2 regions of the Arthrobacter sp. SAFR-044 genome follow, and region 1 is predicted to be linked to the other one. Evidence: riboswitches for the same ligand, from Rfam matches in the RefSeq annotation. Region 1 holds a riboswitch; the other holds the start of a gene.
The links. Region 1 has a riboswitch for glycine ahead of cycA (D-serine/D-alanine/glycine transporter). Riboswitches for the same ligand answer to the same signal wherever they lie in the genome.
Positions count from the first base shown of each region.

Region 1 (8,400 bases):
CAGAAGGAGTGCGGGCACCGGCCGCATGGATGGACCGGCAATTAGCGGAGGATGACCGTCCGGTTGCCGGAGAGGACGATCCGCCCTTCAGCGTGCCAGCGGACCGCATTCGTTAGCGCCTTGCATTCGGCGTCGCGGCCAACCGTGACCAGGTCCGAGGCGGAGTAAGTATGGTCCACCTCGATGACCTGCTGTGAAATGATCGGCCCCTCGTCCAGCTCGGAGTTGACGTAGTGGGCAGTGGCGCCCACCGTTTTGACGCCGCGCTCGTAGGCCTGGTGGTAGGGCTTGGCACCCTTGAAGCTGGGCAGGAACGAGTGGTGGATATTGATGGCCTTGCCGCTCAGGCGGGTGGTGGCCTCATCGCTGAGCACCTGCATGTAGCGGGCAAGCACCACCAGTTCCACGGCGTAGTGGTCCACCAGGCCCAGGAGGCGCCCTTCCGCATCCGCTTTCGTTTCAGGGGTCACCGGAATGTGGTGGAACGGAACACCGTGCCACGTAGCAAGCGGTTCCAGGTCCGGGTGGTTTGACACCACGGCGGCGATCTCCACGGGCAGCTCACCGCTGCGGGCGCGGAACAGGAGGTCGTTGAGGCAATGCTCGTATTTGGAGACCATCACCAGGATGGGCTGCTTGCGTCCGTGGCGTTCCAGGCGCCAGTCCATCTGCCACTCCTGGGCCACCTGACCGAAACCGGCCCGGAGGCGGGCAAGGTCCAGCTCAACCTGCGAGGTTACGTGGATGCGCATGAAGAACCGGCCGCTTGCCCTGTCGCCGAATTGCTTGATGTCCACGATGTAGCATTCCTGTTCCAGCAGGTATGCCGACACCGCCTGGACAATGCCGAGGGCATCCAGGCAGTGGAACGTCAGCACGAATTCCCTGCCGGTTTCCGGGGTCACGGACTGGAGCCGCCCGGCCTCGAAGGTGTCTGCCTCGGATGTGCCGGTCCCGGTGGGGCGGGCCTTGGTGCCGATCACCGCTTGACCCGCTCTTCCCCCGCTTCTGCGGCGGCACCCGGCCGTACAGCCTTGCCGGCTGCGGCGTCAGAGAAGTCCTGGTCTGCCTGCAGTTCAGCCTGGAACGTGGCGAAACGGGCCTGGTGTGCGGGCCGGCGGCGGAGGACGAACCATGCAGCGCCGAGCAGGATGAACCACACCGGGGTGACCAGCAGGGCCACCAGGGTGTCCGGCTGGGTGGTGAGGGTCCAGATCACGAAGGCGAAGAAGGCGAAGACCACCCAGACCATGGCAACGCCGCCGGGCATCTTGAACTTCGACGCCTCGTGCAGGTGCGGCCGCCGGCGGCGGAAGGCAATGTAGCTGGCCAGGATGATCGACCAGACAAAGACGAAGCAGACGGCGGAGACGGTGGTCACCATGTCGAAGGCCTTGCCCACGTCCTGGCCCGCATACATGAGGACGACGCCGGACAGCAACAGCACGCAGGAAAGGAACAGTGCGTTCTGGGGTACCTTCCGCCGGGACAGTTTGCCAAAGACGTCCGGGGCGTCGCCTTCCTGTGCAAGGCCGAAGACCATGCGGGAGGTCGAATAAATGCCGGAGTTCGCGGAGGACATCGCGGAGCTCAGCACCACGAGGTTGACTACAGTGGCGGCGGCGCCCAGCCCCGCCAGGGAGAACATGGCAATGAAGGGGCTGTGGCCGGCCCTGAACTCGGTCCAGGGGGTGACGGCCATCAGGATGATGAGGGCACCCACGTAGAAGAGGAGCACGCGGATGGGGATGGAGTTGATGGCCTTGGGCAGGTTTCGCTCCGGGTTCTTGGCCTCGGCAGCGGTGGTACCCACCAGTTCGATGCCCACGAAGGCGAAGACTGCGATCTGGAAGCCGGCAACGAAGCCCATGAACTCGTTCGGGAAGAACCCGCCATGGCTCCACAGGTTGGTGAAGGTGGCAGGGCCGGCGTCGGACTGGAAACCGCTGAAGATCATGAAGAGGCCCACGATGATCAGGGCCGCGATGGCGATGATCTTGATCAGCGCGAACCAGAACTCGGTCTCACCGAATGCCTTGACGGTGGCGAGGTTCAGCAGGAGGAGGATGGCAATCGTTGCCAGGCCCGGGATCCACAGCGGGAGCCCCGGCCAGAGTTCCTGAGAGTACCCGGCGATGGCGATGACGTCCGCAATGCCGGTGATCACCCAGCAGAACCAGTAGGTCCAGCCCGTAAAGAAGCCGGCCCACGGGCCCAGCAGGTCAGCGGCAAAGTCACTGAAGGACTTGTAGTTGAGGTTGCTGAGCAGCAGTTCACCCATGGCACGCATGACGAAGAACAGCATGAAGCCGATGATCATGTACACGAAGATCACTGAGGGGCCGGCGGCCGAGATGGTCTTGCCGGAACCCATGAACAGGCCGGTGCCGATTGCGCCGCCAATGGCGATCAGTTGGATGTGGCGGTTGCTGAGCTGCCGCTCCAGGTGCGGGGCTCCGCCGCCGGGGGACGTCGGGGAATGGGTCGTCATTGAGGAACTCCATCGTTCGAGCGGCACCCGGGGTGTCGCAAAGATTGGATTTCCTCCCCGCTCTGTCTGGGACCTGAGAGTTTCCACATGCCGGCCAGGGGCGTGCTTGCACCGTCGGTGAGCCAGGACAGGGCCTGGCTGCTTTCCAGAGTTGCCTCACCGCGGCGGTACGTGGGCCTGAGAGTTTCCTGGGGAGGGTTTGCTCCTACGGCGCCTGCTGAACGTACCGGCAGGGCTCTCCCGCCGCAGGTCAAAAGCGTTTGCTTGGTAAATCAGTGTTCAGTTGTCAGAGGGCATCCATCCTTGGCGCGGTGATCCGCAGGATGGATAGCGGGGCCTCCGGTGATCCCTGCCGGCGAACGGAGCGCCCAGCGTCTTTGGGCCAGTTCCGCTGCCCGGCCAGATCACGGGGTTCAGTGTGGCGCCGGTCACGGACAAAAGTCAAGCCAGGCCTTATTCCTCCGAGGGACGCTGCCCAGGCGCGCTTCATGATGGACCGATTTGCTCCCCACTCAACCTTGCGTGTAGCCTGTGAGCCGAATCACCCACATTTCAATATGCCTTTCGAGCTGTGGCGGGAGAGTTCTCCCGGCCATCACCGGGCAGGCGCCGTAGGAGCAAATCCTCCCCAGGAATCTCTCAGGCCCATGTACCGTCACGGCGAGGCGACTCTGGAAAGCAGCGCTGCTCAGGCAGCGCTCACCGACGGTGCAAGCAGGCCCTGGCAAGGTTTGCGGAATCTCTCAGGTCCAATACAGAGCGGGGAGGGACCCGATCCATGCCGAGCCACCCGTGGCCGGCCGAACCTGGAGTTCCTCATGACGATTCAATCCCTTCCGTCTGCCTTTGCAGACCGGCATATCGGTGCACGCCGCCAGGCTGACGTCGACACCATGCTCAAGGCCGTTGGCTACGACAGCGTTGACGGACTCGTGGACATCGCTGTTCCCAATTCGATCCGCCAGTCCAAGCCGCTCGCGCTCAAGGACGCGCTGAGCGAGGTTGAGGTGCTTGCGGAACTGCGCAGGCTCGCCGCCAAGAACAAGACCGCCGTCCAGATGATCGGGCAGGGCTACTACGACACCATCACGCCCGCCGTGATCCGCCGGAACGTGCTGGAAGCCCCGGCCTGGTACACCGCCTACACCCCGTACCAGCCCGAAATTTCCCAGGGCCGGCTCGAGGCGCTGCTGAACTTCCAGACCATGGTCCAGGACCTGGTGGGCCTGCCCATCGCCAACGCCTCGCTGCTGGACGAAGCCACGGCTGTCGCCGAAGCCGTCCTCATGATGCGCAGGGCCAATAAGGCCAAAGGCCAGAACGCAGACGCCCGCGATGGCAAGACCGTCCTGGACGCCGACGTACTGCCGCAGACCATCGCCATCGTCAAGGGCCGCGCCGAGGCGCTCGGCTTCGAGGTCGAGGTCGCCGACCTGTCCAAGGGACTCCCTGAAGGCGCGATCAACGGGATCGTGCTCCAGCAGCCCGGCGTCTCCGGCCGCGTCTTCAACCACGCAGGCGTCATCGCCGAAGCGAAGGAGCGCGGCGCGCTGGTCACCGTCGCCGCAGACCTGCTTGCCCTGACCCTGATCACCCCTCCGGGCGAGCAGGGCGCCGACATCGCCGTCGGCTCCACCCAGCGCTTCGGTGTCCCGCTGTTCTTCGGCGGCCCGCACGCCGCCTACATGGCCGTGGCCAAGGGGCTGGAGCGTTCCATGCCCGGCCGCCTGGTGGGCGTGTCCAAGGACGACGCCGGCCTCCCGGCTTACCGCCTGGCCCTGCAGACCCGCGAGCAGCACATCCGCCGCGAAAAGGCCACGTCCAACATCTGCACGGCTCAGGCCCTGCTGGCCATCGTGTCCTCCTTCTACGCCGTCTACCACGGCCCGGACGGGCTGAAGGCCATCGCCGAGCGGGTCCACAACAACGCCCGCGTCCTCGCCACCACGCTCAAGGTCGCGGGCCGGGAACTGGCCACCGAGACGTTCTTCGACACTGTCACGGTCTCCGTTCCCGGCAAGGCCGCCAAGGTCATCACGGCTGCTGAAGCACGCGGCATCAACCTGCGCCACATTGACGCGGACACCATCGGTGTCTCCGTGGATGAAACCACGACGCCGGAAATCCTGTCCGCAATCGCCGTCGCCTTTGGTGCCGGCCCCGTCGTGGACGCCGAGGGCTTCGACCTGCCCGCAGAGGTGCTCCGCACCTCTGCGTTCATGCAGCACCCGGTGTTCAACACCCACCGGTCCGAAACCCAACTCCTGCGCTACATCCGCAGGCTGTCGGACCGGGACCTGGCGCTGGACCGCACCATGATCCCGCTCGGTTCCTGCACCATGAAGCTGAACGCCACTGCCGAGATGGAGGCCATCTCCTGGCCGGAGTTCGCCTCCATCCACCCCTTCGCCCCCGAGTCCCAGACCAAGGGCTGGCGTGAACTGATCAGCGGCCTGGAAGCCGACCTGGCGGAGATCACCGGCTACGACCAGGTGTCGCTGCAGCCGAACGCCGGATCCCAGGGCGAGCTCGCCGGCCTGCTGGCCATCCGCGGCTACCACCGCGCCAACGGCGATACCCAGCGCAACGTCTGCCTGATCCCCGCCTCGGCCCACGGCACCAACGCCGCCTCCGCCGTCCTGGCCGGCATGAAGGTCGTCGTGGTTGCCACGGCCGGGGACGGGACGATCGACCACGAGGACCTGTACGCGAAGATCGAGGCGAACAGGGACGCCCTCTCGGCGATCATGATCACCTACCCGTCCACCCACGGTGTCTATGACGCGGACGTGACCGAGATCTGCGAGGCTGTCCACGCAGCCGGCGGCCAGGTCTACGTTGACGGTGCCAACCTGAACGCCCTCGTGGGCCTGGCCCAGCCCGGCAAGTTCGGCGGCGACGTCTCCCACCTGAACCTGCACAAGACCTTCTGCATCCCGCACGGAGGCGGCGGACCCGGCGTCGGACCTGTTGCGGCCAAGGCCCACCTGGCGCCGTTCATGCCCGGCGACGCCAACAAGGCAGCGCATGAGGAAGGCCGCGGCGTGGCCATCAGCGCCTCGAACTTCGGTTCTGCCGGTGTCCTGCCGATCTCCTGGGCGTACGTGAAGCTCATGGGCGGCGAGGGCCTGACCGAGGCCACCAAGGCAGCCCTGCTCGCAGCGAACTATGTTGCCGTGCGCCTGAACGAGTACTTCCCGGTGCTGTACACCGGCGAAGGCGGCCTCGTGGCGCACGAATGCATCCTGGACCTGCGCGACCTCACTGCTAAGACGGGCGTCACTGCTGAAGATGTGGCCAAGCGCCTCATCGACTTCGGCTTCCACGCCCCCACCTTGGCATTCCCCGTCGCAGGGACGCTGATGGTGGAGCCCACCGAGTCCGAGGACCTGGCCGAGATCGACCGCTTCATCGAAGCCATGATCACCATCCGCAAGGAAATCGACCAGGTGGTCAACGGCGACTTCACTGTCGAGGACTCCCCGCTGCGCAACGCACCCCACACCGCGTCCGCCGTCGTGAACTCCGACTGGGACCGCGCCTACAGCCGCGAGCAGGCCGCCTTCCCCGTCCACCACCTCAAGCAGGACAAGTACTTCCCGCCGGTGGGCCGGATCGACGGCGCCGGTGGAGACCGGAACCTGATCTGCTCCTGCCCGCCGCTGTCCGAGTTCGAAAACTAAGGATTCCCCATGACTGAGAACTACACGGCTCTCTACGAAGAGCACAAGAAGCTTGGCGCCTCCTTCACCGACTTCGGTGGCTGGCAGATGCCGCTCAAATACAGCTCCGAACTGGCCGAGCACCACGCCGTCCGCAACGCCGCAGGCCTGTTCGACCTCTCCCACATGGGTGAAGTCTGGGTCACCGGCCCCCAGGCCGGTGCGTTCCTGGACTACGCCCTGGTGGGCAAGTTGTCCGCCATCGCGGACGGCAAAGCCAAGTACTCGCTGATCTGCAATGAGGACGGGGGCATCATCGACGACCTCATCACCTACCGTTTCGGCGATGAGAAGTACCTGGTGGTTCCCAACGCCGGCAATGCTCCCACCGTGGCCGCCGCCCTCGCCGAACGTGCAGCCAACTTCGACGTGACAGTGGAGGACGCTTCGGCGGCAACCTCGCTCGTCGCAGTCCAGGGACCCAAGGCCGAGGCCATCCTGCTCAAGCTCACGGATGAGTCCCAGCACGCCTTGGTCACTGGCCTGAAGTACTACGCGTTCAACGAAGTGACCGTGGCCGGCCACGATGTCATCCTGGCCCGCACCGGCTACACCGGCGAAGACGGCTTCGAACTCTTCCTCCCGAATGAAGGCGCCGCTGCTTTGTGGGAGTCCGTGGCCCAGGCCGGGGAAGAGTTCGGCATTGTCCCGTGCGGCCTCGCATCCCGCGATTCGCTCCGCCTTGAAGCGGGCATGCCGCTGTACGGCAACGAACTCTCGCTGGAGCGTTCACCCTTCGATGCCGGCCTGGGTCCCGTCGTGGCGCTTAAGTCCAAGGAAGGCGACTTCGTGGGCCGGTCAGCACTGCAGGCAGCCAAGGAAGCCGGCCCGAAGCGCAAACTGGTGGGCCTGAAGGGCCACGGCCGCCGGGCTGGCCGTGGCGGCTACCCGGTCCTCAAAGACGGAACCGTGGTGGGCGAGGTGACGTCGGGCCAGCCCAGCCCCACCCTTGGCTACCCTGTGGCACTGGCCTATGTCGACGTCGAGCACGCCGAGTTGGGCACCGCCCTGGACGTGGACCTGCGCGGCAAGGCTGAGCCGTTTGAAGTCGTCGCACTGCCCTTTTACAAGCGCCAGAAATAGCGCTCCCCACTCTTGAACCCCAAACTTAAGGAAACACACCATGGCTAAAGTTGCCGCTGAACTGAAGTACTCCGCCGAGCATGAATGGATCGCCGCTGACGGCTCCGGCCCGTCCGTAGTGGGCGTGTCCGCTGTTGCCGCCGAAGCGCTGGGCGACATTGTGTACGTGGACCTGCCCGAGGTTGGCTCCACCGTGACCGCAGGCGAAACCTGTGGCGAAATCGAATCCACCAAGTCCGTCTCCGACCTGTACTCCCCCGTCACGGGCGAAGTCACGGAAATCAACGACGACGTGGTCGGCGACCCTGCCGTGATCAACAACGATCCCTACGGCGCCGGCTGGCTCTTCAAGGTCACCGTCACCGAAGAGGGCCCGCTGCTGTCCGCGCAGGAATACGCCGAAGCAAACGGCGGCGAACTGTGAGCGGCGCCGCGGCCGCCGCGGGCACCATGGCCTTTGAACAGGTCGTCTCCCCCAGCCTGAACGCAAACCTGTCCGCCCTGGACCCCGAGATTGCGGCAAAGATCGACGACGAACTGGGCCGCCAGCGCGACGGCCTGGAAATGATCGCTTCGGAGAACCACACCGCGGCCGCCGTCATGCAGGCGCAGGGCTCGGTGCTGACCAACAAGTACGCCGAAGGCTACCCGGGCAAGCGCTACTACGGCGGCTGCGAGCACGTGGACGTCATCGAGCAGCTGGCCATCGACCGGGTCAAGGCCTTGTTCGGCGCTGAGTTCGCCAACGTCCAGCCTCACTCCGGCGCCCAGGCCAACGCCTCGGTGATGCACGCGCTGATCAAGCCCGGCGACACCATCATGGGCCTGAACCTGGCCCACGGCGGCCACCTGACCCACGGCATGCGGATCAACTTCTCCGGCAAGCTCTACAACGTGGTCCCGTACCAGGTCCGCGAAGACACCCACACCATCGACATGGCCGAGGTGGAGCGGCTGGCCCAGGAGCACAAGCCGCAGCTCATCGTGGCCGGCTGGTCAGCCTACGCGCGCCAGCTGGACTTCGCTGAGTTCCGCCGCATCGCCGATTCCGTGGGCGCCTACCTCATGGTGGACATGGCGCACTTCGCCGGACTGGTGGCAGCT
Region 1 is NZ_JBPFDN010000024.1:3,052-11,451, forward strand. Features, by position in the region: gene purU (formyltetrahydrofolate deformylase) at 42-905, opposite strand; gene cycA (D-serine/D-alanine/glycine transporter) at 980-2,491, opposite strand; glycine riboswitch at 2,647-2,744, opposite strand; glycine riboswitch at 3,057-3,156, shown strand; gene gcvP (aminomethyl-transferring glycine dehydrogenase) at 3,310-6,174, shown strand; gene gcvT (glycine cleavage system aminomethyltransferase GcvT) at 6,184-7,296, shown strand; gene gcvH (glycine cleavage system protein GcvH) at 7,337-7,720, shown strand; gene glyA (serine hydroxymethyltransferase) at 7,747-8,400, shown strand, end outside.

Region 2 (21,102 bases), on a different contig from region 1:
CGCAGGCCTGGCAGCGGCTATTGTTGCAGGCGCGGACATTGTGGGCGGCTGGCTTGCTCCCGTGGTCCGGAGGCGGGTCCGCCGCCGCACCACGGTGCTGATCGCCTCCACCATCACCAGCTCAGCGGTCCTGGTGGTGCTCCTGGCTACCCACATTTTTTGGCTGGCCCTGGTACTCCTGGCGCTCTGGGCGGTGGTTGCTTCCGCAGGTACCCCCGTGCGCCAGGCGTACCTGAACGACATGATTGCCTCGAAGCAGCGGGCAACTGTCCTGAGCTTTGCCTCGCTCATGGGGTCCAGCGGGGGAGTGGTGGTGCAGCCGCTGCTCGGCAGGACTGCTGACCTGTATGGCTACCCGGCGTCGCTGGCCCTGGGCGGCGCGGTCCAGCTGTTGGCGGCACCCTTCATCGTGCTGAGCCGGCGCCGGCGCTCGCCGGCGGATGTTGCCGCCGGCCTGGCTGCCCCCTGAGCCGCTGCCCGTCGGAGCGCTGCAGCCGGACGCAGGGAAAGGCCCCCGTTGCCTGGACGCGGTCCGGGGCAGCGGGGGCCTTCGAAGGTGCGGTTCTTCCTACTTGATGCCTGCCTCGATCGTTTCGCTGGCTGCCGGCGCTGGCTTCTCCTGGGCCGGCGGTGGGCTGGTCTTGAGCTTGAAGCGCTTTCCAATGTCGCCGCCGCCACCGCTGCGGTTCTTGTTGAAGATGTCGAAACCGACCGCGACAAGGAGTACCAGGCCCTTGATGAGCTGTTGGTAGTCAGTGCCCAGGCCCAGGATGGACATGCCGTTGTTCAGCACCCCCATGATGAGGCCGCCGATCATGGCTCCCGCCACCGTTCCGATGCCGCCGGTGACGGCAGCGCCGCCAATGAAGGCTGCGGCGATGGAATCGAGCTCGAAGCCGGTTCCGCCCGCGGGCTGTGCGGAGTTGAGCCGGGCGGTGAAGACAAGGCCGGCCAGCGCGGAGAGGACGCCCATGTTTACGAAGAGCCGGAACGTGACGGCCTTGGTCTTGACGCCTGACAGCTCAGCTGCGTGGAGGTTGCCGCCGATGGCATAGGTGTGGCGGCCAAAGACGCTGTTGTTCATGAGGGCGGTGTACGCGATGACCAGCGCCGCCAGGACCACCAGGACGATCGGCGTGCCCCGGTAGGACGCCAGCAGGAAGGTGATGACGAGCATGAGCAGCGCCGTGAAGGCGGTCTTGATGACGAACCAGACCAGGGGTTCGCTTTCGAGATCGAACTTCCGGCGGATCCTGCGCTCCTTGAGGGCCTGGATCAGCAGGGCCACCGTGGCGCCGACGCCCAGGATGACGGTGAGCCATTCCAGCACGGAGGTGCCGCCGGTAAGGTCCGGAAGGAAGCCGCCGCCCAAGGCCCGCAGCTCCGCCGGGAAGGGGGTGATCTGCTGGTTCTTCAGGGTGATGAGCGTCAGCCCGCGGAAGATCAGCATGCCCGCCAGGGTGACGATGAAGGCGGGGATCCCCACGTAGGCGATCCAGTAGCCCTGCCAGGCACCAACCAGGGCGCCGACCAGCAGGCAGGCGGGGATGGCGGCCCACCACGGCCAGCCCCAGTGCACGATCATGACGCCGGCCACGGCGCCGATGAACCCGGCCACCGATCCCACGGAAAGGTCGATATGCCCGGCGATGATCACCATCACCATGCCGATGGCCAGGATGAGGATGTAGCTGTTCTGGACCACCAGGTTGGTCACGTTCTGCGGTTCCAGCAGGATGCCGCCGGTCAGTCCCTGGAACAGCAGGACGATCAGGATCAGGGCAACGAAGATGCCGACCTGGCGGAGGCGGCTGGTGAGGAATCCGAGCGATTCTCGTAGGGCGGACATTTCGCTATTCCTTCTCTTTGGTCATGTAGTGCATCAGGGTTTCCTGGGTGGCCTCGGCGATGGGCACCTCACCTGTGATGTGCCCGGCAGCGAGGGTGTAGATGCGGTCGCAGATGCCCAGGAGCTCGGGGAGCTCCGAGGAAATGACGATCACCGCTTTTCCTTCGGCCGCGAGTTTGGCAATGATCGTGTAGATCTCGTACTTGGCACCGACGTCGATCCCGCGGGTGGGTTCATCGAGGATGAGCACGTCAGGATCTGAGAACATCCATTTACTCAGCACCACCTTCTGCTGGTTTCCGCCGGACAGCTTCCCGGTGATGGCGGCCACCGACGGGGCTTTGATGTTCATGCTCTTGCGGTAGCCGTTGGCCACCACGGTCTCCTGGTTCTTGTCCACGAAGCCGCGCTTGGCCAGCTTGCGCAGAGCCGCCAGGGAGATGTTCCGCTTGATGTCCTCGATGAGGTTCAGGCCATAGTGCTTGCGGTCCTCGGTGGCGTACGCGATGCCGTGCCTGATGGCGTCCGACACCGTGGCTGTGTTGATTTCCTCGCCGTACTTGTAAACCTTGCCGGAGGTGGCGGTTCCGTAGGTGCGGCCGAAGACGCTCATGGCAAGTTCGGTGCGGCCGGCACCCATGAGGCCGGCGAGCCCCACCACTTCACCTTTCCTGACGTGCAGGTTGGCGTTCCTGACCACCATGCGGGTGTGGTCCTGGGGGTGGCGGACGGACCAGTCCTCGATCCGCAGGACTTCCTCGCCGATGTGCGGCTCGCGGTCCGGGTACAGGCTCTCAAGGTCCCGGCCCACCATGCCGCGGATGATCCGCTCCTGGGTGATCTGGCCTTCGTCGAGCCGCAGCGTCTCGATGGTTTTGCCGTCCCGGATGATGGTGACGGCATCTGCCACTTTGCGGATCTCGTTGAGTTTGTGGCTGATGATGATGCTGGTGACGCCCTGGCCCTTCAGGTGGAGGATCAGGTCCAGCAGGTGGCCGGAGTCCTCGTCATTGAGGGCGGCCGTGGGCTCGTCCAGGATCAGCAGCTTCACTTCCTTGGACAATGCCTTGGCGATTTCCACCAGTTGCTGCTTGCCCACACTGATGTGCTGCACGGGGGTGACAGGGTTTTCGTCGAGGCCGACGCGGGCCAGCAGCCGGGCTGCCTCCAGGTTGGTCTTGCGCCAGTCCACCCACCCGTTGGTGGCCTGTTCGTTGCCAAGGTAGATGTTCTCGGCGATGGACAGGTACGGGCTCAAGGCCAGTTCCTGGTGGATGATGACAATCCCGCGCTTCTCGCTGTCGGAGATGCTGGAAAAGTTGCAGGGTTCGTTTTCGAAGAGGATCTCCCCCTCGAAGGTGTTGTGTGGATAGACGCCGGACAACACTTTCATGAGTGTTGATTTGCCGGCTCCGTTTTCACCGCAGATGGCGTGGACCTCTCCACGGTTCACATCCAGGGTGACGTCCTGGAGGGCTTTTACGCCCGGGAACGTCTTGGTGATTCCTCGCATTTGAAGAATGGGTGTGTTCATCGTCAATTCCCACTGACTGGTCGAAGCTGGGCCTTCCTGCTGCTGCAGGAGGCGGCGGGAGGGGGCTGCGGCCGGACTCGCGGCCCGGCCACAGCCCCCGGACGCTGACTACTTGACGTCGGCGTCGGTGTAGTAGCCCGAGTCGATCAGTTCCTTCTTGTAGTTGTCCTTGGTGATGATCACGGACTTCAGCAGGAAGGCCGGGACAACCTTGACCTTGTTGTTGTAGGTCTTGGTGTCGTTGGTTTCCGCTTCCTGGCCCTTGAGGACGGCGTCGACCATCTTGACGGCCTGGGCGCCGAGCTGGCGGGTGTCCTTGAAGATGGTGGAGTACTGCTCACCGGCGATGATGGACTTCACGGAACCCTTTTCGGCGTCCTGGCCGGTCACCACGGGCAGGCTTCCCTTGGCGTAGCCGCCGGTGCTGGTGAGGGCCGAGATGATGCCGATGGAGAGGCCGTCATACGGGGACAGGACACCGTTCAGCTTGGTGCCGGAGCTGTAGGCGGAGGTGATGATGTCCTCCATGCGCTTCTGGGCCACGGGTGCCTGCCAGCGAAGGATCGCTGCCTGCTCAAACTTGGTCTGGCCGCTGGGGACCTTCAGGGTGCCTGCATCCAGGTACGGCTTGAGCGTGTCCATGGCGCCGGTCCAGAAGAAGTTGGCGTTGTTGTCGTCGGGGCTGCCGGCGAAGAGCTCGATGTTGAAGGGGCCCTTGCCGTCCACCTTCTTGCCGGTGGCATCGACGAGGCCCAGCCCGGTCAGCAGCGAGGTGGCCTGCTGGACACCCACGGTGTAGTTGTCGAACGTGGTGTAGTAGTCGACGTTCGGGGTGCCGTTGATGAGGCGGTCGTACGCGATGACCTTGACGTTCTGCTCCTTGGCCTTGGCCAGGACGTCAGTCAGGGTGGTGCCGTCAATGGCGGCGATGATCAGGGCCTTGGCGCCCTTGGTCAGCATGTTCTCGATCTGCGAAACCTGGGTGGGGATATCGTCATTGGCGAACTGGAGGTCCGTCTTGTAGCCGAGGTCCTTCAGGGACTTCTCCACGTTCGCTCCGTCAGCGATCCACCGTTCGGACGTCTGCGTGGGCATCGAAATGCCTACCAGCGAATCGCTGGGCTTGGCGGCACTGCTGGATTCGCTGGCCCCGCCACGGGAGCCGCAACCGGTGGCGCCCACCGTCAGGGCGAGGACAAGGGCCACCGCGCCCATCAGTTTTTTGATTCTCACCATTTTCTCCTTCCGCGGCAGCACTGCCGCGAAGTGTTGGTGGACCGGGCAGCACCGCTGCTCCCTGGTCCTGGCCACATTGTTGATGTGTCGGTTCAATATAGACCCATTTGTGAACGCTAACAAGAGTGCGCGACGGGAATTTCGAAAACCTTTCGGGTTCATTGACTTCTGGTTTGTTAGCGTTCACACTTGCTGCAGCACGTAGCTCCACCCTGACCCCTACAAAACCCGGTAACGAGGCCCATGCCTCCCGGACGGAGGCAACCCCATGCCAGATGCGCTGTTCACTTCCAGCTCCGAGTCCCGCCATGACCATTGCGTCATTGGGGTGGACTACGGAACCCTTTCAGGCCGTGCCGTGGTGGTGCGGGTCCGTGACGGCAAGGAACTTGGGAGTGCGGTCCATGAGTATCCGCACGCAGTGGTTACCGATGCCCTGCCCAAGGACCCAGCGGGCGCAGGATCCGACGGACAAGCCGCAAGGCTTCCCGGGGAATGGGCGCTGCAGGTGCCCAACGACTACCGGGAGGTCCTGCGGACCGCCGTCCCCGCCGCGGTGGCGGACGCCGGGATCGACCCTGCCGCCGTCGTCGGCATTGCCACGGATTTCACTGCCTGCACCATGGTCCCGGTCAAGGCGGACGGCACACCCCTCAACGAACTGCCCGGCTTCGCCAACCGCCCGCACGCCTACGTGAAGCTCTGGCGCCACCACGCTGCGCAGGGCCAGGCCGACCGGATCAACCGGCTTGCCGCCGAACGGGGGGAGGACTGGCTTCCCCGCTACGGGGGCCTGATCTCCTCTGAATGGGAGTTCGCCAAGGGGCTGCAGCTGCTGGAGGAGGACCCGGAGGCCTACGCCGCGATGGACCACTGGGTGGAGGCGGCGGACTGGATCGTCTGGCAGCTCTGCGGCCGGTATGTCCGCAACGCCTGCACTGCCGGCTACAAGGGCATCTACCAGGATGGCCGGTATCCTTCCGAAGAGTTCCTGGCCGCCCTGAACCCGGACTTCAAGGACTTTGTCAGCTCCAAGCTGGAGCACACCATCGGCCAGCTGGGGGACGCCGCCGGCACCCTTACGGCGGAGGCAGCGGCCTGGACCGGGCTGCCGGAGGGCATCGCGGTGGCCGTGGGAAACGTTGACGCCCATGTCACGGCCCCGGCCGCGAAGGCTGTGGAATCCGGCCAGCTGGTGGCGATCATGGGCACCTCCACCTGCCACGTCATGAACGGCAGCGAGCTGCGCGAGGTGCCGGGAATGTGCGGTGCCGTGGATGGTGGAATCGTGCCGGGCCTGTGGGGTTACGAGGCCGGACAGTCAGGCGTGGGCGACATCTTCGGCTGGTTCACCAAGTACGGCGTCCCGCCCGAATATCACCAGGCTGCCAAGGACGCCGGACTGGGGATTCACGAGTACCTCACCGAACTGGCATCCCGGCAGGCCATCGGACAGCACGGCCTGATCGCGCTCGACTGGCATTCCGGCAACCGTTCGGTCCTGGTGGACCACGAGCTTTCGGGCATGGTGGTGGGCCAGACCCTGGCCACCAGGCCGGAGGATACCTACCGCGCGCTGCTGGAAGCCACAGCCTTTGGAACCCGCACCATCGTGGACGCCTTCCGCGACGCCGGGGTCCCGGTCAAGGAATTCATCGTGGCCGGCGGCCTGCTCAAGAACAGGCTCCTGATGCAGATCTATGCAGACGCCACCGGCCTGCAGCTGTCCACCATCGGCTCGGAACAAGGTCCGGCCCTGGGATCGGCCATCCACGCCGCCGTCGCAGCGGGCGAATACGCGGACATCCGTGCGGCCGCCGCGGCCATGGGCGCCGAGCCCGGGGAGGTCTACACGCCAATTCCCGAAAACGCGGCCGCCTACGAAGAACTGTTCCAGGAATACAAGGCCCTCCACGACTACTTCGGCCGGGGCGGTAACGACGTGATGCACCGGCTCAAGGCCATCCAGCGCAAAGCCGCCCAAGCGGCCCAGCCTGGCGCAGGCGCCGTGTCCGAAGCACCCGTGGGGGTGTCCGCATGACCGCCGGAACAGGCGCCGGAACCGGTCTCCTGGAAACCATTGCCCGGGTCCGGGCGGAGGTGTGCGCCCTGCACGCGGAGCTGACCCGGTACGGACTGGTGGTGTGGACCGCCGGCAACGTTTCGGCCCGCGTTCCCGGCACCGACCTCATGGTCATCAAGCCCTCCGGCGTCTCGTACCAGGACCTGACCCCGGAGCAGATGATTGTCACCGACCTGTATGGCACCCCGGTCAGGGGCACCAACCTTGGTGGGGGCGGCACGGTGGACTGGGGCAATCCCGCGCTGTCGCCGTCGTCGGACACGGCCGCGCACGCCTACGTGTACCGGCACATGCCGGAGGTGGGAGGGGTGGTGCACACGCACTCCACGTATGCCACCGCGTGGGCTGCCCGGGGAGAAGCCATTCCGTGCGTGCTGACCATGATGGGGGACGAGTTCGGCGGGTCCATCCCCGTGGGCCCGTTCGCGCTGATCGGTGACGACTCGATCGGCCACGGCATCGTGGAAACGCTGAAGAATTCCAAGTCCCCTGCGGTCCTGATGCAGAACCACGGCCCGTTCACCATCGGCAAGGACGCCCGGTCCGCCGTGAAGGCCGCTGTCATGTGCGAGGAAGTGGCCCGCACCGTGCACGTTTCCCGGCAGCTGGGCGAGCCGCTGCCCATCGGCCAGGACCACATCGACTCCCTTTACGCCCGCTACCAGAACGTTTACGGCCAATAACCGGCCCAAAACTCTTCCCAGGAGAATTCATGAGCACCGCAGCAACCACGTCCCTCGACGGCTACGAAGTCTGGTTCCTTACGGGCAGCCAGCACCTCTACGGGGAGGAAGTCCTCAAGCAGGTGGCCGCCCAATCGCAGGAGATCGCCAACCAGCTCAATGCCTCCTCGTCGGTTCCCGTGCGGATCGTGTGGAAGCCGGTCCTGACCGACTCCGATGCCATCCGGCGCACCGCGCTGGAGGCGAACTCGGATGACTCGGTCATCGGAGTGACGGCCTGGATGCACACCTTCAGCCCGGCCAAGATGTGGATCCAGGGCCTGGACCTGCTGCGCAAGCCCCTGCTGCACCTGCATACGCAGGCCAACCGCGACCTGCCGTGGGCGGACATCGATTTCGATTTCATGAACCTGAACCAGGCCGCGCACGGCGACCGCGAGTTCGGCTACATCCAGTCCCGCCTGGGCATCGCCCGGAAGACCGTCGTCGGGCACGTCTCCAACCCCGAGGTGGCACGCCAAGTGGGTTCGTGGCAGCGGGCCGCCGCCGGCTGGGCCGCCGTCCGGAGCCTGAAGCTCACCCGCTTCGGCGACAACATGCGCAACGTGGCCGTGACCGAAGGCGACAAAACCGAGGCCGAGCTGCGTTTCGGCGTCGCGGTCAACACCTGGTCCGTCAACGAGCTCGCCGATGCCGTCCACGGTGCTGCGGAGTCCGACGTCGACGCCCTGGTGGCCGAGTATGAGGACCTTTACGACGTGGTGCCGGAGCTCCGCGCAGGCGCGGCCCGGCACGACTCCCTGCGGTACGGCGCCCGGATCGAACTGGGCCTGCGGTCCTTCCTGGAAGGCAACGGCTCCGCCGCGTTCACCACCTCCTTCGAGGACCTCGGCGCCCTCCGCCAGCTTCCCGGCCTGGCCGTGCAGCGGCTCATGGCCGCCGGTTACGGGTTCGGCGCCGAAGGCGACTGGAAGACCGCCATCCTGGTCCGGGCCGCCAAGGTCATGGGCGCCGGCCTGCCCGGCGGCGCCTCCCTCATGGAGGACTACACCTACCACCTGGAACCCGGCTCCGAGAAGATCCTGGGCGCCCACATGCTCGAGGTCTGCCCCTCCCTCACGGCAGCAAAGCCGCGGCTGGAAATCCACCCCCTGGGTATCGGCGGCAAAGAAGACCCCGTCCGCCTGGTGTTCGACGCCGACGCCTCCCCGGGCGTCGTCGTCGCCCTGTCCGACATGCGCGACCGTTTCCGCCTGGTGGCCAACGCCGTCGACGTCGTCCCGCTCGACCAGCCGCTGCCCAACCTCCCCGTGGCCCGCGCCCTGTGGGAGCCGAAGCCGGACTTCGCCACCTCCGCCGCCGCCTGGCTCACCGCCGGCGCCGCCCACCACACCGTGCTCTCCACCCAGGTGGGCATGGACGTCTTCGAGGACTTCGCCGACATCGCCAAAACGGAACTGCTCACCATCGACGAAGACACCACCATCCGCCAGTTCAAGAAGGACCTGAACTGGAACGCCGCCTACTACAAACTGGCCGGTGGGATCTGATCCAGTGCCACCGGTGAGGTCCCGGCCACGCCGGCCGCCATGGACAGGAACCCCGTGACGGACGGCAGGCCACGCCGCCTGCCCCGGCTCGAGGACGTGGCGGAACTGGCCGGGGTCTCGCACCAGACCGTCTCACGGGTGGTCAACAACCACCCCAACGTCAGCCCCGGGACCCGCGGGAAGGTGGAAGCGGCGATTGCCGCACTCGGCTACCGCCGCAACACCGCCGCGCGGAGCCTGGTCACCCGGCGCTCGCAGACCATCGGCGTCCTGGGCAGCGAGCTCTCGCAGTACGGCCCTGCCAACACCCTGCTGGGGGTGGAACGTGCGGCGCGGGATGCTGGATACTTCGTCAGCGTCGCGGCGCTGCGGGAGGTCAACCGGGACGCGATCCTGGACGCCGTCCGGCACTTCCTGGACCAGTCGGTGGACGGAATCGTGGTGATCGTTCCGCACTTGGAGACGCTGGCCGCCCTGGCGGTACTGCCCATCGGAGTACCGGTGGTGGCCGTGGGTCCCACCGGAAATGACACCGTGGGCGGCGTCAAGGTGGACCAGCACCGCGGGGCCGAACTGGCAGTGGAACACCTCATCGGGCAGGGGCACGTCCGGATCGGACACGTCGCGGGGCCCCAGGAATGGATCGACGCCGTGGCCCGCGCCAACGGCTGGCGGGACGCCCTGGCCTCCGCCGGACTCACCGCAGACCTGATTGCCGAGGGGGACTGGAGTGCGGGCAGCGGTTATGAGATCGGCAGGCGGCTGGCAGCCGGCGGCCATGCCACTGCCCTTTTCGTCGGCAACGACCAGATGGCGCTGGGGGTCCTGCGCGCGCTGAACGAGGCGGGCATCAGGGTGCCGCAGGACGTATCCGTGGTGGGCTTCGACGACCAGCCCGAGGCCGGCTATTTCAGTCCGCCCCTCACCGTGGTCCGGCAGGACTTTGAAGAGCTGGGCCGCCGGTGCATGGACATGATGCTCACGGCATTCGAGGGCATGGAGGGGCCACGGACCCTGGTGGTGGAGCCTGAACTGGTCCTGCGCAGCAGCACGGCCCCGCCCGGGCGGTAACGTCAGCGTCGCCGGAATCAATCGTCGCCGTTAATCCGGCGGAGACCGCGGCGAAACGTGGCCACAACAATGGCTGCGTAGGTTTCAGGCATGACGGCTACCCTGTACGTCCGGCTCCGCGACTGGCTGCTGGACACTTTCACCTACGAGTCCGAATCCGATGCCGCCGACGCCACCCGGTGGGGCTGGCTGCCGGCCCTAAGCGGAGTGACCATAGGGGCCGGCCAGGCCCGCTCGGAGCACGCAGGAGAAGTGCCTGGAACGGGCCCAATGTCTGGTTAAGCACACTATTGCGCCGGTAGCGGGATAATGCCCTAAACTGCTTCACTGAGGTGCCTGAAATGGCGCTGCGCAGCAACGAAAGTGAACATGCTATGGCTACCGATTACGATGCTCCACGCAAGCAGGAAGAAGAGTCGCCGGCCGACTCTCTCGAGGCCCTCCAGGCATCACGGAGCGGCAGCGCGCAGACCGCGGTTATCGATGTCGACGAGAACGACACCGCCGAAGGTATCGACCTGCCCGGCGCCGACCTTTCCAATGAGGAACTGACCGTCATTGTGGTCCCCGAGCAGTCTGACGAGTTCACCTGCTCGTCGTGCTTCCTGGTCCGCCACCGGTCGCAGGTTGCCCGCGAGAAGGACGGCCTGAAGTACTGCCGCGACTGCGAAGGCTAAATTTCCATCCTGCTTTTCCCGGCGCCGGCCATCTCCCCGAGGTGGCCGGCGCTGCTTTGTCCCCCGCCGCTTTGTCCCGCGCCGCCGTCGTTATCAAAATGACCCTCGTTTCCGCCCGCGAACGCTCCTACGCTGGAAGCATCCAACGGCTCTTATTTTGGATGGCACGGCATGAAGAAGTTCATTATGTGGCTTGTGGCAGTCCTGTTCGCCGCAGGCCTGGGTTTGGTGGTTCCGGGGGCCGCCTCGGCAACCACGTCGTACTGCGGACTCACTTGGGGTTCGCTGATGAAATCCGACGGCGCCATGAGCGGCGCGCCCGTCACCGACGTCCGGACCGGGCAGCACTACTGCTTCGACCGGCTGGTGGTTGACCTGGGCGGCTCGCCGGCACCCGGCTACACCGTCCGCTACGTCCCGCAGGTTATCCAGGACGGCTCGGGGGCGGTCGTGCCAACGCGGGGCGGCGCCCGGCTGCAGGTGGTCGTCAAAGCGCCGGCCTATGACAATAACGGGCAGTCCACCTACACCCCCGCCGACAAGGCTGAGCTCTCCAACGTTTCGGGTTACCAGACCTTCCGCCAGGTGGTCTGGGCCGGAAGCTTCGAGGGCCAGACCACCATTGGCCTGGGCGTCCGTGGCCGCCTGCCGTTCCGGGTGTTCACGCTTGACGGTCCGGGCTCCGGCTCCCGCCTGGTGGTGGACGTGGCGCACTACTGGTGAGCCATCCGTCGTCGGCGACAACAAAGGTGCCGTGCCCCTGGCAGGGGCACGGCACCTTTCTGTTGGGGCCTTATTCCGGAATTACCAGCGCGGGGGTGTCCTGCTTGAGGGTTTCCCCGCGGAAGAAGCCCGGGTGCGTGCGGGACACGACCAGCATGACCACGGCGCCCAGGGCGAGGATGCCAATGCCAAGGATGAACACCAGGCCCACGCCGAACACCTCGGAACCGCTGCCGAACTCGGGTGCGAGGCTGTCCACGGCGGTCTGGACGAACACCACGAACAGCCCCACGCCGCCCACCACCGGGCAGACCAGCCGGAGCACAAAGTGGCGCACGCTGTTGAACAGGCTGTGGCGGAAGTACCAGGTGCAGGCCAGCGCGGTAAGTCCGTAGTAGAAGCAGATCATCAGGCCCAGGGCCAGGATGGTGTCGTTCAGGACGTTCTCGCTGACCACATGCATCACTGCGTAGAACCCCGCTGACATGACGCCGGCGGCGATGGTGGCGAAGCCCGGCGTCGAAAACTTCCTGCTGATCCGGCTGAAGGGCTCGGGCAGAGCGCCGTAGTGGGCCATGGCCAGCAGGCTGCGCGACGGCGACATGAAGGTGGACTGCAGGGAGGCGGCAGAGCTGGAGAGCACGGCGAGGGACATCAGGATGGCGAACGGGCCCATGATGGGGGAGGCCAGCGCCGTGAAGATGTTCTCGTGGTTTTCGGCGTTGTTCAGGCCGTTGCCGGTATCGCCGACGCCGGCGAACATCATGGTGGCGATGCTGACCAACAGGTAGATGGCCAGGACGATGACGGCGGTCAGGGTGCCCGCAACGCCGGCGGTCTTCTTGCCGTTGGCCGTTTCCTCATTGACCGTCAGGCAGACGTCCCAGCCCCAGTACACGAAGATGGACAGGGAGATGCCGGCGGCGATCTGCCCGAACGTTTCGATCCTGGTGACGTCGAACCAGTCCCAGCTGAAGGGGATGGCTGTTTCCGATGTCGACCAGTTGGCAAAGGCCATGGCGACGAACAGGCCCAGCACCAGCAGCTGGAAGCCCACCAGGCTGTACTGCACCAACTTGGTGGTGTGCAGGCCGCGGTAGCTGACCCAGACGGCCAGCGCCACGAAGACGAAGCAGGTGATGACGTTCAACGCTTTGTTGTCCGCCAGTTCCGCCAGCTCGGGGGAGCCGGTGAGCTGGGAGAGGAAAAGGTAGAAGAAGTCGACGGCGACGCCGGCCAGGTTGGACAGCACGATGATGTTGGCGGCCAGCAGGCCCCAGCCGCCCATCCAGCCGATCCAGGGGCCGAACGCCTTGGTCACCCAGGTGAAGGTGGTGCCGCTGTCCGGGGAGTCGGCGTTGAGCTCCCGGTAGGCGAGCGAGACCAGGATCATCGGAATGAACCCGATCAGGAAGATGACGGGCAGCTGGAGGCCGGCTTCGTTGACGGTGGGTCCGAGTGCGCTGGTGAGGGTATAGGCAGGGGCGATGGTTGAAATGCCCAGGACGACGACGGCCAGGAGTCCGAGCTGGCCGCCCTTGAGTCCCTTGGCGCTGACGCCGTCCGCGGACGGCGCGTGGGCGTCCGGACCGGGTTTGGCCGTACTGGTGCGGATTATCTCTGTCATGGCACCACTTTCTGGAAGGCTGTGAGACGGAGGTCACTATATGAATGGCGTTCATTTAGTATGCGGGTGCCGCCGCTGTGATGCAAGACGCAATATGAATCCCATTCGTTTATGACTCACTTTCGAAATTAGTAAGCTCACTGAGAAATTGCCTTTGGCCCTGCCGCCACGCCGTCCACGGCTGGTAGCGTCTGCCGTACTGGACCAATTGAGGAGGATGCATGAAAGCTTCACCGACGCTGACCAACAACCTGCAGGCTGTCCTGGCGGACCTGATCGAGCTCCATGTCCAGGGCAAGCAGGCGCACTGGAATATCGTGGGCACCAACTTCCGCGACCTTCACCTGCAGCTTGATGAGATCGTGGACGCCGCCCGCCAGTTCGCCGACGACACTGCAGAGCGCATGCGTGCCCTGCACGCGCTTCCCGATGGCCGCAGCTCCACCGTTGCCGAAACCACCAGCCTGGCCCAGTTCCCTGACGGGCTCATCAGCACCAGGGATGCCATTGAGCGGATCGTTGCCGCCATGGAAGCTGCCGTTGGCACCATGCGGAAAGTCCATGACGAAGTGGATGAGGAAGACCCCACCTCCGCGGACCTCCTGCACGAGTTCATCGCCAGGCTGGAGCAGTTCGCCTGGATGGTGCAGGCGGAAAACATGAAGCCCACCGCCAAGGTCACGGCCGCTGATTCCAAGTAGCGCACGTCCCGAGGGGCGTTCGGCGCCGGGGTTGCCCCGGCGCCGGACGCCTTTTTAACGCTGCCCACCGGCCTGGGCTGGGTGCTGCTACGTCGCTTTGGGCACTTTCCGAAGGACGACGGCGGCCAGGACTGCCGCCGTCGACATCAGTACCAGCGCAATCGCGGCAGTGATGTGCACGCCGGAATCGAACGCGGCCGCTGCGGCGGCGCGGACCGCGGCGGCGAGTGAATCCGGCAGCAGATTGGCCGCCTCTACCGCGCCGGCCAGCGTTTCCCCTGCGTTGTGCAGTGAGGCTCCGGGCAGCATGGCCTCCAGTCCCGCCGGCAGCCGAAGGTTTTGCTGGTAGGACGCCGTCAGGATGGAGCCCAGCACTGCGGTCCCCAGCAGCGAGCCAACTTCGTAGCCGGTCTCGGAAATCGCCGCCGCAGCTCCTGATTTGGCTGGCGGGGCCGAGCCGAGGATGAGGTCGTTCGAGATGGTTTCCGCCGTCCCCACGCCAAGCGCCAGGACCAGCAGCGCCGCCAGCAGGAGCGAGGGCCCGCCGTCGTGGTTTCCGAAAGCCACCATGCTGTAGCCGCATGCGCTGAAGGCCAGGCCCAAAGCCACCACGTATCCGGGGCGGACCTTACGAACCAGTGGCACCGCCACCAGGCCTGCCGCCACCGTGGCTGCCAGCGCCGGGATCATGGCAACGCCCGCTGCCGAAGGAGTCATTCCTTCGAGGAGTTGGAGGTGCTGGGCAAGGAACAGTATGAACCCGTTGAAGGAAAACAGGGCAAGGATATTGGCGCTGATGGCCATGCTGAATACCCTGTTCCGGAACAAGGACATGTCCAGCAGTGGGTGCTCCAGCCGGTACTGCCGCCGCACGAAAACGACGCCCATGGCCAGTCCGAAAGTAATGGTGGCCAGCCCGGCAGGGCCCGGACCTTCGGTGGCCACGGACTTGATGCCGTAGACCGCGGGCACCATGACCAGCATGGAGAGCAGGATGCTTGGGATATCCACCTTGCCCGGCGCGGGGTCCCTGGATTCCGGAATGAGGGCCGGCCCCAGCGCCAGCAGGGGGAGCATGAGCGGCACGGCCACCAGGAAGACGGCGCCCCACCAGAAGTGCTCCACCAGCCATCCGCCCAGGATTGGCCCCAGGGCGGCGCCGCCGGAAAAGCCTGCGGCCCAGATGGCAACGGCCAGCCTCCTGCGGTTGGGCTCAGGAAAGATGTTGCGGATCAGCGACAAGGTGGACGGCATCAGCATGGCGCCGAAGAATCCCAGCGCGGCGCGCCCGGCGACCAGCCACTCCGCGGTGGGGGCAAAGGCTGTAGCGGCGGAGAGCCCGGCAAAGCCCATGCTGCCGATAACCAGCAGCCGCCGGCGCCCTATCCGGTCGCCGAGGCTTCCCATTGACACCAGCAGCCCGGCCAGGACCAAGGGATAGGCGTCAATGATCCACAGCAGCTGCAGGCCGGTCGGTTCCAGGGCGCGGGCGATGGCAGGCAGGGCAAACGTCAGGGCCGTATTGTCCACCGCCACCAGCAGCACGGGAAACATCAGCAGCCCCAGCGCAAGCCAATCGCGCCACGGGCGGCGTGCAAGCGTGCTGTCCCCGTGGGTTTGAGGGGGGCTGAAAGAGATCGTCATAAAATAACTATACCGTCCGGACGGTATAGTTTCGAAGCGAGGCTATTCCGTTTTCCGTCCAGGCGGAGGGCATGATGGGGGTTATGCCCCGAAAGCCTGTAGCGCGTGATGCGGTCCTTGACGCCTTCGAGTCCCTGTTGATCGAAGTGGGGGAGCGGGCGGCAACCCTGGATGCCGTTGCCAAGAAGGCCGGAGTGTCCAAAGGGGGCCTCCTGTACCACTTCCCCAGCAAGGAAGCGCTCATCGCCGTGCTGCTTGACCGCCTTGAGGAACTGGCAAGGGCAGATGCCGATGCCATGGCTTCGGCCAACGAAGGTGCCGCCGCCTATTTCATCCGTTCCTCCGTCTGGGCGGATACTCCGCTGGACCGGTCCATCGTGGCCGCCACGCGGCTTGCCGAGGTGGCGCACCAGGAGACGCGCCAACGGTTCGCGGCCATCCAGCAGCGATGGCTGGACGAGATCGCAGCGGATGTGGGCCCCGGGCTGGCCAAGGCCGTCCTGTACATGGGAGACGGGTTGTACTTCAATGCGATGCTGTCCGTGGGCCCTGCGCCGGCAGGGGGAGCGGCCGCCGATGTGGAGGAGCTTCTCGCGGCATTGGAGCGGCTCCGCAGGTAGTTCCGCCATTTGCCGGGAGGGGTTGTGGCGTAGGACAATGGAGAGTTGTGAGGGCTGTCACCGGCCGTCATAATCCAACAACTGAATAGCCTTTGATCTGCGGCGGGAGAGTCCTGCCCGAAGTACAGGCAGGCGCCGTAGGAGCAAATCCTCCCCAGGAATCTCGCAGGCCCCTGTACCGCCGCGGCGAGGCGCCTCTGGAAAGCAGCAGGCAGTTATCTGGACTCCCCTCGGGAGCGAAACGACTGTTGTGCTCACCGACGGTGCAAGCGGGTCCTGCCCAGGCAGGCAACGCGGAAACTCTCAGGTCCAATACAGAGCGGGGAGGGACCCGAATAGCTGTGGCGTACCCTGCGCCGCCTGAAAAAATGGAGTTCCTTCGTGTCGGTTACCCCAGCCTCCACCACCTTCGTAGACCGCCATATCGGCGCACGCCACCAGGACGACGTCGACACCATGCTCAAAGCCGTTGGCTACGGCACGGTGGATTCCCTGGTTGATACCGCCGTTCCCAAGGTCATCCGCCAGGAAACCGCCCTCCGCCTGCAGGATGCCCTCAGCGAAGTTGAAGTGCTTGCGGAACTGCGCAGGCTCGCCGCCAAGAACAAGACCGCCGTCCAGTTGATCGGCCAGGGCTACTACGACACCATCACCCCTGCCGTGATACGCCGGAACATCCTCGAGGCCCCGGCCTGGTACACCGCCTACACTCCGTACCAGCCTGAGATTTCCCAGGGCAGGCTCGAGGCGCTGCTGAACTTCCAGACCATGGTCCAGGACCTGGTGGGCCTGCCCATCGCCAACGCCTCGCTGCTGGATGAAGCGACCGCCGTGGCCGAGGCCGTGCTGCTGATGCGCCGCTCCAACAAGACCAAGCCTGCAGCGGACGGCAAGACTGTCCTGGACATCGACGTGCTGCCGCAGACCATCGCGATCGTCAAGGGCCGCGCCGAGGCGCTCGGCTTCGAAGTTGAGGTCGCCGACCTGTCCAACGGCCTGCCCGACGGCGACATCAATGGCATCGTGCTCCAGCAGCCCGGAGCCTCCGGCCGGGTCTGGGACCAGTCCGCCACTGTTGCGGCGGCGAAGGACCGCGGTGCACTGGTCACCGTGGCCGCTGACCTGCTGGCCCTGACCCTGATCACCCCTCCGGGCGAGCAGGGCGCCGACATCGCTGTCGGCTCCACGCAGCGCTTCGGCGTGCCGTTGTTCTTCGGCGGCCCGCACGCCGCCTACATGGCCGTCCGCAAGGGCCTGGAGCGTTCGCTGCCCGGCCGCCTGGTGGGCGTGTCCAAGGACGATGCAGGGGTTCCCGCGTACCGCCTGGCGCTGCAGACCCGCGAGCAGCACATCCGCCGCGAGAAGGCCACGTCCAACATCTGCACGGCGCAGGCCCTGCTGGCCATCGTCTCCTCCATGTATGCCGTCTACCACGGCCCCGACGGACTGAAGGCCATTGCCGAGGCGGCGCACCGCCACGCGCGTACCCTGGCCACCTCGCTCGCAGCCGCGGGCGTGGAGGTGCTGCACTCGAGCTTCTTCGACACGCTGACCGTCCGCGTCCCCGGCCGCGCTGCAGCGCTTGTCGCCGATGCCGAGGCACGTGGAATCAACCTGCGTTCCGTCGACGCCGACACGGTTGGCATCTCTCTGGATGAAACCACGACGGTGGCCATCGTCGCCGACGTCGCGGACGTCTTTGGCGCTTCCGTTGCCGCGGCTGACGGCTTCGGACTGGAGGCCGCCGTCGAACGTTCCTCCGCGTACCTGCAGCACCCGGTGTTCAACACGCACCGGTCCGAAACGCAGCTGCTGCGCTACATCAGGAAGCTGTCGGACCGGGACCTGGCGCTGGACCGCACCATGATCCCGCTGGGCTCGTGCACCATGAAGCTGAACGCCACCGCCGAGATGGAGGCCATTTCCTGGCCGGAGTTCGCCTCCATCCACCCCTTCGCGCCGGACTCCCAGACCGAAGGCTGGCGTGAACTGATCGCCGATCTGGAGGCGGACCTGACCGCGATCACCGGCTACGACCAGGTGTCCATCCAGCCGAACGCCGGATCGCAGGGCGAGCTCGCGGGCCTGCTGGCCATCCGCGGCTACCACCACTCCCGCGGGGAAGAGCAGCGCAACGTCTGCCTGATTCCTGCCTCGGCCCACGGCACCAACGCGGCCTCCGCCGTCCTGGCGGGCATGAAGGTGGTCGTGGTGGCTACGGCCGCGGACGGCACCATCAACCATGATGACCTGACGGCCAAGATCGAAGCCAACAAGGATGTCCTGTCCTGCATCATGATCACGTACCCGTCCACGCACGGGGTGTACGACGGGGACGTCCGCGAGGTCTGCGATGCCGTGCACGCAGCCGGAGGACAGGTCTACATCGACGGCGCCAACCTGAACGCCCTGGTGGGCCTGGCCCAGCCCGGTAAGTTCGGCGGCGACGTCTCGCACCTGAACCTGCACAAGACCTTCTGCATCCCGCACGGCGGCGGCGGGCCCGGCGTCGGACCCGTGGCAGCCAAGGCGCACCTGGCACCGTTCATGCCGGGCGACGCCACCACCTGGACCCCTGGGTCCGGCGCCACTGACGTGCCGATTGCGGCGTCCCGGTTCGGCTCTGCAGGCGTGCTGCCCATTTCCTGGGCCTACGTGAAGCTGATGGGCGGCGAAGGGCTGACCGAGGCCACCAAGTCAGCCCTGCTGGCAGCGAACTACGTTGCCTCCCGCCTGAACGAGTATTTCCCGGTCCTCTACACCGGCGAAGGCGGCCTCGTGGCGCACGAATGCATTCTGGACCTGCGCGAGTTGACCGCGAAGACCGGCGTTACGGCCGAGGATGTGGCCAAGCGCCTCATCGACTTCGGCTTCCACGCGCCCACCCTGGCGTTCCCGGTGGCAGGCACCTTGATGGTGGAACCCACGGAGTCCGAGGACCTGGGCGAGATCGACCGCTTTATCGAGGCCATGATTACCATCCGCAAGGAAATCGACCAGGTGGCCAACGGCGACTTCTCCGTGGCGGACTCACCCCTGCGCCGCGCACCCCACACGGCAGCCGCCGTCGTCAGCTCCGACTGGGACCGCGCCTACCCGCGGGAACAGGCAGCCTTCCCTGCCCACCACAAGCAGGACAAGTACTTCCCGCCGGTGGGACGGATCGACGGCGCCGCAGGCGACCGCAACCTGATCTGCTCCTGCCCGCCGCTCGAAGAGTTCGAGAACTGAGGGCTGCCACCATGACCGAGAAATACACCGCGCTGTACGAGGAGCACAAGAAGCTGGGCGCCTCCTTCACCGGCTTCGGCGGCTGGCAGATGCCATTGAAGTACAGCTCCGAACTGGCCGAACACCACGCGGTTCGAAAGGCCGCAGGCCTGTTCGACCTCTCCCACATGGGCGAAGTCTGGGTCACCGGTCCGGACGCTGCGGCCTTCCTCGACTTCGCCCTGGTGGGGAAGATCTCCGCCCTGGCGGTCGGCAAGGCCAAGTACTCGCTGATCTGCAACGAGGACGGCGGGATCATCGACGACCTCATCACCTACCGCCGTCCCGCCGCTGAAGACGGCACGGACGTCTTCCTGGTGGTGCCCAATGCAGGCAACGCCGCGGTGGTGGCGGCAGCCCTGCAGGAACGGGTCGCTGGGTTTGACGTGCTGGTGGAGGACGCCTCTGCCGGTACCTCGCTGGTGGCAGTGCAGGGCCCCAGTGCCCAGGAACTCCTGTTGCGCCTGGTCCCGGCCGCACAGCACTCCCTGGTGACGGAGCTGAAGTACTACGCCGCCGTGGAGGTTCCGTTTCTGGTGGGCGGCGCCGGCAAGGAACTCCTGCTCGCACGCACCGGGTATACCGGTGAGGACGGGTTCGAGATCTTCGTGGACAACGCAGACGCCCCCGCACTCTGGCAGGCACTGGTCGCCATTGCCGACGAAGGGGAACTGACCCCCGCCGGCCTGGCCTCCCGCGACTCCCTTCGCCTGGAAGCGGGAATGCCGCTGTACGGCAACGAACTGTCGCTGCAGGGCGACCCGTTCGCTGCAGGCCTGGGCCCCGTCGTCGCGCTCTTCAAGGAAGGCGACTTTGTTGGCAAGGCCGCCCTGGCAGCCAAAAAGGAAGCGGGCGCCGGCAGCACCTCCGGCCGCCGCCTCGTGGGGCTCAAAGGCAAGGGCCGCCGCGCAGGCCGCGCGCACTACCCCGTGCTCAAGGACGGCGTGACCGTCGGCGAAGTCACCTCCGGCCAGCCATCGCCCACCCTGGGGTACCCGATCGCCATGGCCTACGTCGACGTCGAGTATTCCGCACCCGGCACTGCCCTGGATATCGATCTCCGCGGCAAGGCAGAGCCCTTCGAAGTCGTCGACCTCCCGTTTTACCGCCGCGCCCAGTAATGTGCCTCGCCGTGGTCACCTTCGGTACCCGCGGATGGTGGTCGCCTTCGGGACCGCCGGACCGGACATTTTCACGCGTGCTGCTCGTTCCTCGCTTTGACGCACGCTTTCGAAAAGTCCGGCTCCGCCGGCCCCTCGTGCGAAAGTCGCGGTGGTGCGGGGAAGACAGCAGGGCCTAGAGGAAGCGGGTGGAGGCGGACCATGTGTGTTTTCCTGTCCGGGCAACCCGTGTCCTGGCTGCGCCTGCACGCCTGTCGCGTCAGTCGCAGGCCACGGGCCGGCTTAGAGGAAACGGGAGGGCGCGGACTACGTGTGTGTTTTCTTTCCCCGGCACTCACGATCGTTGTCAGCCTGCTCGTTGCCTGCCTGCCGGGTCGCTTTGGTGCCGTGTGCCTCGGGAGTGGGCGGGGCATCCGGCAGCGTGCGTCTAAGGGAGCGTCACGTCCGCTTAGCGGGCGTCTTCGCGACCGAGCACGCAGAGGATGTCCTGCCCGCTCCACCCCAACCACCCAGAGTGACCCGACCACACTGTTTTAGTTAGGAACCAATCGCATGGCTGTTGGCGTTTTTGATCTGTTTTCGATCGGTATTGGCCCTTCGTCTTCGCATACTGTGGGGCCGATGCGGGCTGCTGCTGTGTTCGCTGAGGAGTTGAAGGCCTCGGGGAAGCTCGCGGACGTGGCGGGGTTGCGGGTGGATTTGTATGGGTCGTT
Region 2 is NZ_JBPFDN010000022.1:15,074-36,175, forward strand. Features, by position in the region: gene ACR65J_RS20660 (MFS transporter) at 1-469, shown strand, start outside; gene mmsB (multiple monosaccharide ABC transporter permease) at 569-1,849, opposite strand; gene mmsA (multiple monosaccharide ABC transporter ATP-binding protein) at 1,854-3,383, opposite strand; gene chvE (multiple monosaccharide ABC transporter substrate-binding protein) at 3,492-4,619, opposite strand; gene araB (ribulokinase) at 4,888-6,660, shown strand; gene ACR65J_RS20685 (L-ribulose-5-phosphate 4-epimerase) at 6,657-7,385, shown strand; gene araA (L-arabinose isomerase) at 7,415-8,935, shown strand; gene ACR65J_RS20695 (LacI family DNA-binding transcriptional regulator) at 8,975-10,006, shown strand; gene ACR65J_RS20700 (hypothetical protein) at 10,097-10,288, shown strand; gene ACR65J_RS20705 (DUF4193 domain-containing protein) at 10,381-10,683, shown strand; gene ACR65J_RS20710 (AMIN-like domain-containing (lipo)protein) at 10,855-11,406, shown strand; gene ACR65J_RS20715 (APC family permease) at 11,477-13,033, opposite strand; gene ACR65J_RS20720 (Dps family protein) at 13,255-13,734, shown strand; gene ACR65J_RS20725 (MFS transporter) at 13,822-15,378, opposite strand; gene ACR65J_RS20730 (TetR/AcrR family transcriptional regulator) at 15,462-15,998, shown strand; glycine riboswitch at 16,092-16,189, shown strand; glycine riboswitch at 16,220-16,326, shown strand; gene gcvP (aminomethyl-transferring glycine dehydrogenase) at 16,380-19,229, shown strand; gene gcvT (glycine cleavage system aminomethyltransferase GcvT) at 19,241-20,389, shown strand; partial or broken gene ACR65J_RS20745 (serine dehydratase beta chain) at 20,942-21,102, shown strand, end outside.
Region 2: it holds a riboswitch for glycine, as region 1 does, so the genes downstream of both, gcvP (aminomethyl-transferring glycine dehydrogenase) here and cycA (D-serine/D-alanine/glycine transporter) in region 1, are expected to answer to the same signal.